DNA from 3 places in the Streptomyces sp. MB09-01 genome. Region 1 is predicted to be linked to each of the others. Evidence: riboswitches for the same ligand, from Rfam matches in the RefSeq annotation. Region 1 holds a riboswitch; each other region holds the start of a gene.
The links. A riboswitch is a leader RNA that binds a small molecule or an ion and turns the genes downstream of it on or off. The one in region 1 is predicted to bind thiamine pyrophosphate.
Positions count from the first base shown of each region.

Region 2: it holds a riboswitch for thiamine pyrophosphate, as region 1 does, so the genes downstream of both, PV721_RS15725 (thiamine ABC transporter substrate-binding protein) here and thiC (phosphomethylpyrimidine synthase ThiC) in region 1, are expected to answer to the same signal.
Region 3: it holds a riboswitch for thiamine pyrophosphate, as region 1 does, so the genes downstream of both, thiO (glycine oxidase ThiO) here and thiC (phosphomethylpyrimidine synthase ThiC) in region 1, are expected to answer to the same signal.

Region 1 is NZ_JARAYQ010000008.1:51,763-56,787, reverse strand. It holds gene PV721_RS03185 (glycosyltransferase) at 1-456, shown strand, start outside; gene thiC (phosphomethylpyrimidine synthase ThiC) at 671-2,458, opposite strand; TPP riboswitch at 2,453-2,598, opposite strand; gene PV721_RS03175 (YibE/F family protein) at 2,671-4,086, shown strand; gene PV721_RS03170 (SsgA family sporulation/cell division regulator) at 4,213-4,662, opposite strand; gene PV721_RS03165 (IclR family transcriptional regulator) at 4,760-5,025, opposite strand, start outside.
Region 2 is NZ_JARAYQ010000063.1:4,695-9,719, forward strand. It holds gene PV721_RS15715 (phosphatidate cytidylyltransferase) at 1-551, shown strand, start outside; gene rlmN (23S rRNA (adenine(2503)-C(2))-methyltransferase RlmN) at 645-1,757, shown strand; TPP riboswitch at 1,816-1,925, shown strand; gene PV721_RS15725 (thiamine ABC transporter substrate-binding protein) at 2,011-3,105, shown strand; gene PV721_RS15730 (iron ABC transporter permease) at 3,201-4,817, shown strand; gene PV721_RS15735 (ABC transporter ATP-binding protein) at 4,817-5,025, shown strand, end outside.
Region 3 is NZ_JARAYQ010000005.1:739-5,763, reverse strand. It holds gene pknB (Stk1 family PASTA domain-containing Ser/Thr kinase) at 1-992, opposite strand, end outside; gene PV721_RS01970 (thiazole synthase) at 1,182-1,976, opposite strand; gene thiS (sulfur carrier protein ThiS) at 1,982-2,200, opposite strand; gene thiO (glycine oxidase ThiO) at 2,197-3,366, opposite strand; TPP riboswitch at 3,364-3,475, opposite strand; gene PV721_RS01955 (NAD(P)/FAD-dependent oxidoreductase) at 3,557-4,786, shown strand; gene PV721_RS01950 (Rv2175c family DNA-binding protein) at 4,906-5,025, shown strand, end outside.

The sequences.
Region 1 (5,025 bases):
CTGCGTGCGGGCATGGGCGGCTTCGCCGAGGAGGTCTTCTGCGCCCGGCTCTACGCGGCACGGCTCGCGGCGAGCCTCAAGAAGCCGCCGGCCGAGGTCGTGGACCGCTTCCTCCGGGCACACGAGAGCCGCCCCTCACGCGCGGAGGCGCTCGGCAGTCTCGCCCGCCTCTGCCGCAACGAAAGCCGCTGGCCGCTGGCGTACCTGTTCGCCCGGCAGGCGGTCCGCGTCCCCCGCCCGGACGACATCCTCTTCGTCGAGTTCGACTGGCACGACTGGCGCGCACTCGACGAACTCGCCGTTGCCGCCTACTGGGTCGGCGAGTACCAGGAGTCGCTGGAATGCTGCGAACGCCTGCTGGCGGAAGGCAGGCTTCCCGCCGACCAGCACGACCGGGTCACCGCCAACCTCGACTTCGCCCGCCGCAAGGTGGACCCGTACCTCGTCGTCGCCTGACGCCGGAGGGCGGGTGAGACCGAGGCCGGCTCCGGGTCCGGACCCGGCTCGGTCAAGACGGATACGGGGACCTGGGACCTGGGACCTCGAAACGGAACCACCGTCCGGGGCGGGCCACCGCGGTCGACGGTCCGCATCGACGGCGGCGGAGAGCGCTCGATGAGCGGCGAAGGCCCGGACGGGATCCTCCGCCGCTCACACGGAGCGTGAGTGGTCAGTCGGCCAGCGGCAGGTAGACGCGGTTGCCCGAGGCCGCGAACTCGGCGGACTTCTCCGCCATGCCCGCCCGGATCTCGTCGGCCTTCAGGTCGCCGCCGTGCTCGCGGCGGATGTCCTGCGAGATCTTCATCGAGCAGAACTTCGGACCGCACATGGAGCAGAAGTGCGCGGTCTTGGCCGGCTCGGCGGGAAGGGTCTCGTCGTGGAACTCGCGGGCCGTGTCCGGGTCGAGGGCCAGGTTGAACTGGTCCTCCCAGCGGAACTCGAACCGCGCGTCCGACAGGGCGTCGTCCCACTCCTGGGCGCCGGGGTGCCCCTTGGCCAGGTCGGCGGCGTGCGCCGCGATCTTGTACGTGATGACGCCGGTCTTCACGTCGTCGCGGTTGGGCAGGCCCAGGTGCTCCTTGGGCGTGACGTAGCAGAGCATCGCGGTGCCCCACCAGGCGATCATCGCGGCGCCGATGCCCGAGGTGATGTGGTCGTACGCGGGCGCGACGTCCGTGGTGAGCGGGCCGAGCGTGTAGAACGGCGCCTCCTCGCAGATCTCCTGCTGGAGGTCGATGTTCTCCTTGATCTTGTGCATCGGGACGTGGCCCGGGCCCTCGATCATGGTCTGGACGTTGTGGCGCTTGGCGATCGTGTTCAGCTCGCCCAGCGTCTTCAGCTCCGCGAACTGCGCGGCGTCGTTGGCGTCCGCGATGGAGCCGGGGCGCAGGCCGTCGCCGAGCGAGTACGTGACGTCGTAGGACGCCAGGATCTCGCAGAGCTCCTCGAAGTTCGTGTAGAGGAAGTTCTCCTTGTGGTGCGCCAGGCACCACGCGGCCATGATCGAGCCACCGCGCGAGACGATGCCGGTCTTGCGGCGGGCGGTCAGCGGCACGTAGGGCAGCAGCACGCCGGCGTGGACCGTCATGTAGTCGACGCCCTGCTCGGCCTGCTCGATCACCGTGTCCTTGTAGATCTCCCAGGTCAGGTCCTCGGCGCGGCCGTCGACCTTCTCCAGCGCCTGATAGAGCGGCACGGTGCCGATCGGGACGGGGGAGTTGCGCAGGACCCACTCGCGGGTGGTGTGGATGTTGCGGCCCGTCGAGAGGTCCATGACCGTGTCGGCGCCCCACTTGGTCGCCCAGGTCATCTTGTCGACCTCCTCCTCGATGGAGGAGGTGACGGCCGAGTTGCCGATGTTGGCGTTGACCTTCACCAGGAACCGCTTGCCGATGATCATCGGCTCGATCTCGGGGTGGTTCACGTTCGCCGGAAGCACGGCCCGGCCTGCGGCGATCTCCTCGCGCACGACCTCGGGGGAGACGTTCTCGCGGATCGCGACGTACTCCATCTCCGGGGTGATCTCACCCCGGCGGGCGTACGCGAGCTGCGTGACGGCGGCGCCGCCCCGGCCGCGGCGGGGCTGGCGCGGGCGGCCCGGGAAGACCGCGTCGAGGTTCTTGAGGCCACCGCGCGGCGAGGTGTGCTTGATGCCGTCGTCCTCGGGGCGCACGGGACGGCCCGCGTACTCCTCGGTGTCGCCGCGGCCGATGATCCAGTTCTCGCGCAGCGGGGCGAGGCCCCGGCGGACGTCGGTCTCGATCTGCGGGTCGGTGTACGGACCGGACGTGTCGTAGAGCGTCACGTCCTTGCCGTTGGTGAGGTGGACCTGGCGGACCGGCACCCGGAGGTCCGGGCGGGAGCCCGCCAGGTATCCCTTGTGCCAGCCGGGCTGGCGCTCGGTCTGGCCGTCGGCGTCCTGGCTGACGGCAGGCGTGCGTGCGTCCTGAATGGTCATGAGACCTGATCTCCCTACGCCGGCATTACCCGGTAACAGGTTCGGCGGTCGACGCAGCCTCTTCCCGTACGCATCTGTGATGCGCGTACGGTGATCAGCGTCCTCTCAGCCCGGTGCTCCGAGCTCCCGCGTTGTGCAAAGTAGCCCCCACGCTAGCGTCATCCATGGCGTGCTGAACAGTGGGCCCCCTCATCTCTTGCGATGATCTGCTGGTGACGTCCTCGCCGCAGCCCCCCACCGAGCCCACAGAGCCCCACGGCCACACCGGCCACGCGCACGACGGCCCGGGGCACTCCGCCGGGCACTCGTCCGATACCTCCGCCGGTCATTCCCACGGCCACGGGCACAGCCACGGACACGGACCGGCGGCCCCCGTTTCGAAGCACCTGCGCAAGGTCATCGCGGCCGTACTGATCCCCTTCGCCACCGCCGTCTTCATCGGCATGGTGGTGCTCTGGCCGGGCGGCGCCCCCGCCCACGAGCGCACGGGGGTGGGCTTCGACCGCCAGACCCAGCAGGGCAAGGTCGTCTCCCTCGAACACGTCGACTGCAAATCGGTGAACGCCGCACAGGTCCCGCCGACCGCGGACCCCTCGACCCCCCAGGGCCGTGAGGCCCAGGCCGCGCAGACCGGCGAGTGCAAGAAGGCCACCGTCGAGGTCGGCACCGGCCCGGACAAGGGCCGCACCTTCGTCGAGATCGTCCAGCCGGGAGCGCCACGGCAGTTGACGGACGGCCAGGAGGTGGTCGTGGCGTACGCGCCCGACGCCCCCCGCGACCTCCAGTACTCGGTGATCGACGTGAACCGCAAGATGCCGCTGGCGGTGCTGGCCGGCATCTTCGCGGTCGCGGTCGTCCTCGTCGGGCGGATGCGCGGGCTGTTCGCCCTGATCGCGCTGATCGTCAGCTTCGGCGTGCTGACGCTGTTCATCCTCCCGGCCATCCTGCAGGGTTCGAACCCGCTGGTGGTCGCGGTGGTCGGGGCGAGCGCCATCATGCTGATCGCCCTCTACATGTGCCACGGACTGACCGCCCGTACCTCGGTCGCCGTCCTCGGCACCCTCGTCTCGCTGCTGCTGATCGGCCTGCTGGGCTCGGTGTTCATCGACTGGGCGTCCCTCAGCGGCAACACGGACGACAACACCGGGCTGATCCACGGCCTGTACCCGGACATCGACATGAGCGGCTTGCTGCTCGCAAGCGTGATCATCGGATCGCTGGGCGTGCTCGACGACGTGACGGTCACCCAGACCTCGGCTGTCTGGGAACTGCACGCGGCGGACCCCTCGATGGGGCCGCGAGGCCTGTACCGGGCGGCGATCAGGATCGGCCGCGACCACATCGCGTCGGTGGTCAACACGCTGGTGCTGGCCTACGCGGGTGCCGCACTGCCCCTGCTCCTGCTGTTCTCGATCGCGAACAGCAGCATGGGATCGGTGGCGAACAGCGAGCTGGTCGCGGTGGAAATCGTACGGACCCTCGTGGGCTCGATCGGACTGGTGGCCTCGGTTCCCGTCACGACGGCGCTGGCCTCGCTGGTGGTCTCCGCGGACCGGCCGGGATCCCCGGACGTCGCGCCGGCCGCGGGGCCGGTCCGCGGCGGCCGGGGCCGGCGGCGCAAGCGCTGAAGGGTCTTCCCGAAGGGCGTTCCCGAGGGGCGTTCCCGAGGGGCGTTCCCGAGGGGCGTTCCCGTCTTCCCGAGGGGCGTTCCCGTCTTCCCGAGGGGCGGGCGCGTGTGAGCGTGAGCCCGCGCGTCAGCCGGCGTTCTGCTCGTTCTGCTTCGACTCGGCCAGGATCTTGCCGAGCGCCTCGTCGAGGTTCTCCTCGAAGTCGCCCAGGTTCCGCTCCTGTCCGAGCGGAACGATCCGGTCGGTGCGGTCGAGGAACGCGACGAGCGGCGCCGCGCTGGCGCGGAACAGGGCCCGGTCGCCGCCGACCTGCAGCCGGATGTGGACGTCGGACAGTTCCTCCGGATCGGTGGGGGCGATGTGCACGTCGCCGTCACCGCACGGCTTGTTGATGCCGTCGAGGAGGAGCTCCCGGCCGAACGCCCAGGTCACGGGCGCATCTCCGGGAAGGTGGAAGGTCAGGCGGACTGCGTAGGGATCACGGGCGTCGTACCGGAGTTCCACCGGAATCCTGAACGAGAGCTCCTCGGAAACGAGGAAACTCATCATGACCTCTGCCTGTACCGACTCGCGCATTGCCTACCCCGCTGTAGTGGAAGTGGCCAGGAATGATCCCCCAGGCTCCTCTTGACAAGGGTGGTGGAAGCGCTAGCAGATCACAAGGAGTGAGTTTTCAGATACTGATAGAGAACGAGAGGGTGCTCAACAGCGCGCCTACTTCACTCCGTAGTCGATCGACTACACAGCGCAATCGATCTTCCTGGTGCAAGGGGAGAGAAATCGCCATAGTTGCGGCGGTATCGCCCGCTGTGATGGGGATGGCCGCACAGACCGTGCCGAGGGCATATTCCTGACGTTCGGTTACCGGCTGCATTCGCCCGAGGGCCCCGATCCGGTGCTCGAGCGACCGGAGATCCCGCACGGTATAAGCGGTGATCG
Region 2 (5,025 bases), on a different contig from region 1:
TGACCGTGCTGGCGGTCCTGGTGTGGCGGATGACCGAACCGCCCGAGGACTACCTCAAGGACGTCACCGCGGGCGCCTTCGCAGCGTTCTACGTGCCCTTCCTGGCCACCTTCGTCGCGATGCTGCTCACCGCCGACGACGGCCCCCAGCGCGTGATCACGTTCCTGCTCCTGACGGTGGTCAGCGACACCGGGGCCTACGCGGTCGGCTGGCGCTTCGGGAAGCACAAGCTCGCGCCGCGCATCAGCCCCGGAAAGACCCGGGAGGGACTGTTCGGCGCGGTGGCCTTCGCGATGGCGGCCGGCGCGCTGTGCATGGAGTTCCTGATCGACGGCGGCGCCTGGTGGCAGGGGCTGCTGCTCGGCCTGGCGGTCGCGGTCAGCGCCACCCTGGGCGACCTCGGCGAGTCGATGATCAAGCGGGACCTGGGCATCAAGGACATGGGCACCCTGCTGCCGGGCCATGGCGGCATCATGGACCGGCTCGACTCCCTCCTGCCGACGGCACCGGTGGTCTGGCTGCTCCTGGCGGCCTTCGTGGGCACCGGCTGACCTGCGAAAAGGCGGCGTGTGACGCCGGGCGGTTACTCTTGAAAGGCGCGCTGCTTCTGCGGCGCGCCTTTCGTCTTACAAGGAGTACCTGCCATGGCCCGCCCCGTTCCGGGAGAGCTCACCTTCGTCGCCCCTCGCGGGGCCAAGAAGCCGCCCCGGCACCTCGCCGACATGACCCCGGCCGAGCGCCGCGAGGCGGTCGCCGCGATCGGCGAGAAGCCGTTCCGAGCCAAGCAGCTCTCCCAGCACTACTTCGCGCGCTACGCGCACGACCCGGCCGAGTGGACCGACATTCCGGCGGGGTCGCGGGAGAAGCTCCAGCAGGAGCTGCTCCCCGACCTGATGAACGTCGTCCGCCACATCAGCTGCGACGACGACACCACGCGCAAGACCCTGTGGAAGCTGCACGACGGCACGCTCGTCGAGTCCGTGCTGATGCGCTACCCCGACCGGGTCACCATGTGCATCTCCTCGCAGGCCGGCTGCGGCATGAACTGTCCGTTCTGCGCCACCGGCCAGGCGGGCCTCGACCGCAACCTCTCCACCGCCGAGATCGTGCACCAGATCGTCGACGGCATGCGCGCGCTGCGCGACGGCGAGGTCCCGGGCGGCCCGGCGCGGCTGTCGAACATCGTCTTCATGGGCATGGGTGAGCCGCTGGCCAACTACAACCGCGTGGTCGGCGCCATCCGCCGGCTCACCGACCCCGAGCCCGACGGCCTGGGCCTGTCGCAGCGCGGCATCACCGTCTCCACCGTCGGCCTGGTCCCGGCCATGCTCCGGTTCGCCGACGAGGGCTTCAAGTGCCGTCTCGCCGTCTCGCTGCACGCGCCCGACGACGAGCTGCGCGACACCCTGGTCCCCGTGAACACCCGCTGGAACGTCCGCGAGGTGCTCGGCGCGGCCTGGGAGTACGCGGAGAAGTCCGGTCGGCGGATCTCGATCGAGTACGCCCTGATCCGCGACATCAACGACCAGGCCTGGCGCGGTGACCTGCTGGGCAAGCTGCTCAAGGGCAAGCGCGTCCACGTCAACCTGATCCCGCTGAACCCCACGCCGGGCTCGAAGTGGACCGCCTCGCGGCCCGAGGACGAGAAGGCCTTCGTCGAGGCCATCGCCCGCCACGGCGTGCCCGTGACCGTACGGGACACCCGCGGCCAGGAGATCGACGGCGCGTGCGGCCAGCTCGCCGCCTCGGAGCGCTAGATTCCGGCCAGGGACGTTCATATTCGGCCACGGGGTACCCTGTGGCCGAACCAATTTCATATTCCGACAGGGGAGCGCCACAGCGCTGAGAGTGCGGTATCCGTCATCCGCAGACCCTCTGAACCTCGCCCCGGTCATTCGGGGTAGGAAGTTCGGTCACCACTCAAGCTGTTGCGCCCTGCCCGGCGTCCGCTCCCACAGAGCGCCGGGCCGGGCCGCGTCTTCTCCTGGACATCCCAGGAGGAATTCACCAGTGAGCACCACCAAGAAGATCGCGGGCGCCGCGCTCGCGGCCGCGCTGGGCGTCACCACGCTCAGCGCCTGCGGCGACGCCAAGGACAAGACCGCGGGCGCGAGCGACGCCCCCAAGTCCAAGACCGTGACCCTCGTATCGCACGACTCCTTCAACGTGACCGACACGGTCCTCAAGGAGTTCGAGCAGCAGAGCGGCTACACCGTCAAGGTCCTGAAGTCCGGGGACGCCGGCGCGGCGCTGAACCAGGAGATCCTCACCAAGGGCTCCCCGCGCGGCGACGTCTTCTTCGGCGTGGACAACACCCTCCTCTCGCGCGCCCTCGACAACGGCATCTTCACGCCCTACGAGGCCAAGGGCCTGGACGCGGTCAAGCCCGAGTACGTGCTCGACAAGGAGCACCGGGTCACCCCGATCGACTCCGGCGACATCTGCGTCAACTACGACAAGGCGTACTTCGCCGACAAGAAGATCGCCCCGCCGCAGACGCTGGACGACCTGGTCAAGCCGGAGTACAAGAACCTCCTGGTCACCGAGAACGCCGCGACCTCCTCGCCCGGCCTCGGCTTCCTGCTCGCCTCCGTCGGCAAGTACGGCGAGGACGGCTGGAAGGACTACTGGAGCAAGCTCAAGGCCAACGGCGTCGAGGTCGTCGACGGCTGGGAGCAGGCCTACAACGAGCGCTTCTCCGGCTCCGCGGGCGGCAAGAAGGCCAAGGGCGACCGCCCGCTGGTCGTCTCCTACGCCTCCAGCCCGCCGGTCGAGGTGCTGTACGGCGAGCCGCAGCCGGCCGAGGCCCCGACGGGCGTCGCCACCGGCACCTGCTTCCGCCAGATCGAGTTCGCGGGCCTGCTGAAGGGCGCGAAGAACGAGGAGGGCGGCAAGGCCCTGGTGGACTTCCTGGTCAGCAAGAAGTTCCAGGAGGACATGCCGCTCCAGATGTTCGTGAACCCCGTGACGAAGGACGCTGCCCTGCCGGAGCTGTTCACCAAGCACGGTGTGGTGGTCGAGAAGCCGGAGAACGTGGCTCCCGAGACCATCGCCAAGAACCGTGAGCAGTGGGTCAAGGCATGGACCTCGCTCGTCGTGAAGTAGGCGGTACCAAGGGGCCGGGCGCGGCGTCGGGGGGCGCCGCGCCCGGCCCCGGCCCTCACCGGGGCGGCCGGGCGACCGCCGTGCGGCTCGCCCTGATGGCCGTGCCCCTGGCCTTCTTCGGGCTGTTCTTCGCCTATCCCGTCGCCTCGATCGTCGGGCGCGGTCTCAAGACCGACGAGGGCTGGCAGTTCGGGCGGGTCGGCGAGGTGCTGACCCGGCCCGACATCGCCGGCGTGCTGTGGTTCACCACCTGGCAGGCGCTCGCCTCCACCGTGCTCACGCTGCTGATCGCGCTCCCCGGCGCGTACGTCTTCGCGCGCTTCGAGTTCCCCGGCAAGCAGCTGCTGCGGGCCGTGGTGACCGTTCCCTTCGTGCTGCCGACCGTGGTCGTCGGCACCGCCTTCCTCGCGCTGCTGGGACGCGGCGGGCTGATGGACGAAACGATGGGGGTCCGGCTCGACACCACCGTCTGGGCGATCCTTCTCGCGCACGTCTTCTTCAACTACGCGGTCATCGTCCGCACCGTCGGCGGGCTGTGGGCGCAGCTCGATCCGCGTCAGGAGGAGGCCGCCCGGGTGCTGGGCGCCGGCCGGTTCGCCGCCTGGCGGCGCGTGACGCTGCCCGCGCTGGCCCCGTCGGTGGCCGCGGCCTCCCTGATGGTCTTCCTGTTCACCTTCAGCTCCTTCGGCGTCGTGCTGATCCTGGGCGGGCCCGCCTACTCCACCCTGGAGGTGGAGGTCTACCGGCAGACCGCGCAGCTCCTGGACCTGCCGACGGCCGCCGTGCTGACGATGGTGCAGTTCGCCGCGGTCGGCGCGATCCTCGCCGTGCACGCCTGGACCGTGCGCCGGCGCGAGACCGCACTGCGGCTGGTGGACCCGGGCCGCACCACGCACCGGCCACGCGGCTGGGCGCAGCGCACGCTGCTGGGCGGCGTCCTCGCGACCATCGCGCTGCTGATCGTGGCGCCGCTGGCCGTGCTGGTCGAGCGGTCCTTCGACGCCCCCGGCGGATACGGCTTCGGCTTCTACCGGGCGCTGCAGGACGCGGGCGCCGGCGGCGGAACCTTCCTGGTGCCGCCGCTGGAGGCGATCTGGAACTCCCTCCAGTACGCCCTTGCCGCCACCGCGATCGCCCTGTTCATCGGCGGACTGGCGGCCGCGGCACTGACCCGGCGCGCGGGCCCCTTCGTACGCGGCTTCGACGCGCTGCTGATGCTGCCGCTCGGGGTGTCCGCCGTGACGGTGGGCTTCGGCTTCCTCATCACCCTGGACGAGCCGCCGCTGGACCTGCGGACCTCGTGGATCCTCGTGCCGCTGGCGCAGGCGCTGGTGGGCGTGCCCTTCGTCGTACGGACCATGCTGCCGGTGCTGCGCGCGGTGGACGGCCGGCTGCGGGAGGCGGCCGCCGTGCTCGGCGCGACGCCGCTGCGGGCCTGGCGGGAGGTGGACCTGCCGCTGGTGCGGCGGGCGCTGCTGATCGCGTCCGGATTCGCCTTCGCGGTGTCGCTGGGGGAGTTCGGCGCGACCGTCTTCATCGCACGACCGGACCAGCCGACGCTGCCGGTGGCCGTGGCACGGCTGCTGGGGCGGGCCGGCGAGATGAACTACGGGCAGGCGATGGCCCTGAGCACGATTCTGATGCTGGTGTGCGCGGTGTCCCTGCTGGTGCTGGAGCGACTGCGGCCCGACAAGACCTCCGGAGAGTTCTGATGACACTGCTTCAGCTGGAAGGGGTGTCGGTCCGGTTCGGTGAGCGCGCGGTCGTCGACTCCGTGGACCTTGCGGTCGCCGAGCACGAGATCGTGTGCGTCCTGGGCCCGAGCGGGAGCGGGAAGTCCACGCTGCTGCGGGTCGTCGCCGGGCTCCAGCAGGTGTCCGCGGGCCGGGTGCTGCTGGGCGGGGACGACCAGGCCGGCGT
Region 3 (5,025 bases), on a different contig from region 1:
GGAGCGGCCGGCGGCGGCAGCGTCTCCAGCCGGGAGGTGTGGTTCACGGGCTGCGCGGTCACCGGGCGCGGGATCACGCCGGTGCGGTCCTCGGCGGACGACCGCTCCTCGGCGCGCGCCTGCGGCGGTACGGCGTCCAGGTCGGCGTCGCTGAGCAGGGCGCGGGCCTCACGGGCGAGGCCGAGCAGCGCGGCTGCGTCGTAGGGGCGCAGGTCGGCGCTGCGGGCGGTGGCCTGCGCGACCAGCTCGTCGAGCCCGACGGGGAGTCCGGGGACCGTGGCGGAAGGAGGCGGGACGTCCTCGTTGAGGTGCTGGTAGAGGACCTGGGCGGGGGTGCCGCCGAGGTGGGGCTTGGAGCCGGTGAGCATCTCGTAGAGGACGACACCGCAGGCGTAGACGTCCACGCGGGTGTCGGCGACGCCGCTCTCGATCTGCTCGGGGGCCAGGTAGGAAACGGTGCCGAGGACGGAGTCGGTGGTGTTGGTGACCGAGTCCACGGACCGGACCAGCCCGAAGTCCGCGACCTTGACCCGGCCGTCGTCGCCGATCAGGACGTTCTCGGGCTTCATGTCGCGGTGCACGAAGCCGGCCCGGTGGGCGGCGCCGAGGGCGGCGAGCACGGGTTCGAGGATGTCGAGTGCGGCCCGCGGCTGGAGCGCGCCGCGCTCGCGGAGCACGTCGCGCAGGGTGCAGCCGGAGACGTACTCCATGGCGAGGTAGACGTACGGTCCGTCCGTGCCCTGGTCGAAGACGGCGACCACGTTGGGGTGCGCGAGCCGGGCCACGGACTTCGCCTCGCGGATGAACCGGTCCACGAAGGCGGCGTCGGCGGCGAGGGCCGGGTGCATCACCTTCAGGGCGAGCACACGGTCGAGGCGGGTGTCGACGGCCCGGTAGACCGTGGCCATGCCGCCGGCCGCGATGCGGGCGTCGATGCGGTAGCGGCCGTCGAGCACGCGCCCGACGAGGGGGTCATCCAGGGTCGTATCCACCCGAGGATTCTACGAGCCGCTCTGCTGCCGCCGGTCTGGCCGGGTCGCGTTGCAGCGCAGCTGTGACGTGACCCGGGTGCGGCGCCCCCGCCGGGGGCGCCGCACCGGTCTTCCGGTCCCGCCGCGTGCAAGGCGCGGGCGCGGAGCGCCGTGAGGGTCCGGGGCGGAGCCCCGGGAGCGGACCGCGGGTCAGAACGCCGGGCGTTCGGGGTCCAGGGCGGCGCGGCCCTCCGCGGGAGAGGAGGCTTCGGCGAAGCGGCGTTGCGGGATGCGCCCCGCGCGGAAGGCGAGCCGCCCCGCCGAGACGGCGTCCCGCATGGCGGACGCCATCAGGACGGGCTCCTGTGCCCGCGTCACCGCCGAGGCCAGCATCACCGCCGCGCACCCCAGTTCCATGGCGAGGGCGGCGTCCGACGCCGTGCCCGCGCCCGCGTCCAGGATGACCGGCACCGACGCCCGCTCCGTGATCAGCTCGAAGTTGTGCGGGTTGCGGATGCCCATCCCGGATCCGATGGGGGATCCCAGCGGCATGATCGCCGCGCAGCCCACGTCCTCCAGCTTCCGCGCGAGCACCGGGTCGTCGTTCGTGTAGGGGAGGACCGTGAAGCCCTCGTCCACCAGGATCTCGGCGGCGTCCAGCAGTTCGACGCCGTCGGGCAGGAGGGTCCGCTCGTCCGCGACCACCTCCAGCTTGATCCAGTCCGTGCCCAGAGCCTCCCGGGCCAGCCGGGCCGTGAGCACGGCCTCGCCCGCCGTGAAGCAGCCCGCCGTGTTGGGCAGGACCGCGATGCCCAGCTTGGTCAGTACGGAGAGGACGGAGCCCTGGACCGTGGGGTCGAGGCGCCGCATCGCGACGGTCGTGAGTTCGGTGCCGGACGCGACCAGCGAGCGTTCCAGCACGTCCAGGCTCGGGGCCCCGCCCGTGCCCATGATCAGGCGGGAGGAGAAGGTCCGGCCGCCCAGCGTGAAGAGGTCGTCCGCCATGGTGCTCAGCCTCCCTGGACCGCGGTGAGGATTTCGACCCGGTCGCCGTCGCCCACCGGCGTGGCCGGCCACTGCCCGCGCGGGACCACGGTCTCGTTGAGCGCGGCGGCGACGCCGGAGGGGGCCGTGGTCAGGGTGGTGACCACGGTGTCGAGCGTGGTGCCGGCCGCGACCTGGCGCGGCTCGCCGTTGACGGAGACGGACACGGAGACGGGGAGGGTCATGCGTACGACTCCTGTCGTGCGGCGGAGAACCGGCGGGGGGTGAAGGGGCGCGCGATCTCCGGCACTTCGCCGGTGGCCAGCAGCTCGGCGAGCACCTCGCCGGTGAGCGGGGTCAGCAGCACCCCGTTGCGGTAGTGCCCGGTGGCCAGGTGCAGGCCCGGCAGGTCGGTCGGGCCGAGCAGCGGGGCGTTGTCGGGCGAGCCGGGGCGCAGCCCCGCACGGGTTTCGGTGAGGGGGAGTTCGGTGATGCCGGGGACCAGTTCATGGGCGTCGCGCAGGAGTTCGTAGACCCCGCCCGCGGTGACCGTGGTGTCCCAGCCGAGTTCCTCGCTGGTGGCGCCGACGACGAGTTCGCCGTTCTCGCGCGGCACCAGGTAGACGTGGCTGCCGCGGACGACCGCCCGGACGGTCCGGGACAGGAACGGTGCGTAGGCCGGGGGCACGGACAGGCGCAGGACCTGGCCCTTGACCGGCCGCACGGGAGGCAGCACCTCCGGCGGTACGCCCGCGAGCCTGCCGCTGAGCGAGCCCGCCGCCAGGACCACCTGGGCGGCGCGCAGCTCCGTACCGTCGTCGAGCACGACCCCGGCGGCCCGGTCGGAGGTGACCAGCAGCCGTTCCACGGCGGCCCGGTGGATGATCACGCCGGCCCGCTCGCAGGCGGCCAGCAGGGCGGCCGCGAGCCGGCGCGGGTCGACCTGGTGGTCGCCGTCCACGCGTAGGCCGCCGCGTACGCCCGGGGCGAGCATGGGCTCCAGGCGGCGGCACTCGCGGCCGGTGAGCCACTCGGACTCCAGGCCGCAGCGGCGCTGCAGGGCGTGCAGTTCCCGCAGGTGGAGCCGGTCGTCGGAGTCGAGGGCGACGGCGAGGGTGCCGCAGGCGCGGAAGCCGATGTCCATGCCGCCGCTCGCGTCGGCGAGCTCGGCGGCGAACTCCGGATAGCGCGCGGCGGAGGCGAGGCCGAGGCCCAGCAGGGCTTCCTCGCCGAAGTGCAGTTCGGTGACGGGGGCGAGCATGCCGGCCGCGACCTGGGCGGCGCCGCCGCCGGGTGCCGGGTCGGCGAGCACGGTGCGCAGCCCGCGCGCCGCGGCCCGCCAGGCGGTGACCAGGCCGATGATCCCGCCCCCGATGACGAGGACGTCGGATCCCTTCCGAGATGAGTGCATGGGCGTCCAGCCCCTCCCTTCGCCGGCATGACCCGGATCAGGTTCGTACGGTCGGAGGCCGGCCAGCCTCCCTCTCAGCCCGGTGCGCCGGACTCCCGCGATAGGTACGGTGGCCAGACTATCCCGGCCCCGGACGGCCGGTAAGGCGGCGCCTGTTCCTGACGGAGCGTCAGGTCATTAGGGTGGCCGGGTGAGCGAGCAGACGGAACACAATGAGCGCGGCGTCGTGATCGTCGGCGCCGGAATGGCCGGGGTGCAGACCGCGGTCGCCCTGCGCGAGCAGGGATTCGCCGGCCCCCTGACCCTCCTGGGAGCCGAACCCCACCAGCCCTACGACCGCCCCCCGCTGTCCAAGGCGGTCCTGCTCGGCAAGGCCGAGGACTCCGCCTTCGACGTGGACTTCGAGGGGCTCGGCATCGAGCTGCGGCTCGGGACGGAGGTCACCGGGCTCCGGGCGGCCGACCACGAGCTGGACACCGAGGCCGGACCGGTCCCGTACGAGGTCCTCGTGCTGGCGACCGGCGCCGAGCCGCTGACCCTGCCCGGCACCGAGGGCGTCCCGGGCGTCCACCTGCTGCGCACGCTGGACGACGCGGCGCGGCTGCGCCCGGTCCTGGCGGGCGCGCCCGCGACGGTGGTCGTCGGGGCGGGCTGGATCGGAGCCGAGTTCGCCACCGCGGCCCGCGAGGCGGGCTGCGCGGTGACCGTGGTCGAGGCGGCGGACCGGGTGCTGGCGGGGGCGCTGCCCGCCGAGGTCGCCGAGCCGATGGCGCGCTGGTACGAGGAGGCGGGCGCCGGGCTGATCACCGGCGCGAAGGTCGCCGGGATCGAGGAGGGCCGGGTCCTGCTCGCGGACGGGCGCGCCCTGCCGGCCGGCGCGGTCGTCGTCGGCATCGGCGCGCGCCCCGCCACGGGATGGCTGGCCGGGACGGGTGTGGAACTGGGCCCGGACGGCTCGGTCACCGCCGACGCGTACCTGCGCACCTCCCTGCCCGGGGTGTACGCGGTCGGGGACTGCGCCTCCTTCCCCTCGGGGCGGTACGGGAAGCGGCTGCTCGTGCACCACTGGGACAACGCGCTCCAGGGACCGCGGACGGTGGCGGCGAACATCCTGGCCGGGGGCGGGGCCGGGGAGGCCCGGGTGTACGACCCGGTGCCGTACTTCTGGTCGGAGCAGTTCGGCAGGTTCGTGCAGTACGCCGGACACCACGGCGGGGCCGACACCCTGCTCTGGCGCGGCGACCCGGCCGGGCCGGCCTGGTCGGTGTGCTGGCTGCGGGGCGGCGTCCTGGTCGCGGTCCTGGCGGTGGGCAGGCCCCGCGACGTGGCACAGGGCCGGAAGCTCATCGAGGCGGCGGCGCCCGTGGACCCGGCCAGGATCGCGGACCCCGCCACCCCGCTGAAGTCGGCTTCGGCCTGAAGAATCCAGGCCCGCCGGCGTGTGAGGAGCAGGGTCCGGGGCGGAGTCCCGGCACGGCCGCGACCCGGACGGGGCTGCTCAGGTACCGGCGGCGGAGCCGAGATGGCAGGCTTGTGTCCGTGACCGAGATTGACGCAAAGATCGATGCCCTTGTCCCCTCGTGGCTGTACCTCCCCGACATCGCGGAGAAGCTCGACATCGAGGTGACCCGGGTCCGCCAGATGGTCAAGGAAGGGCAG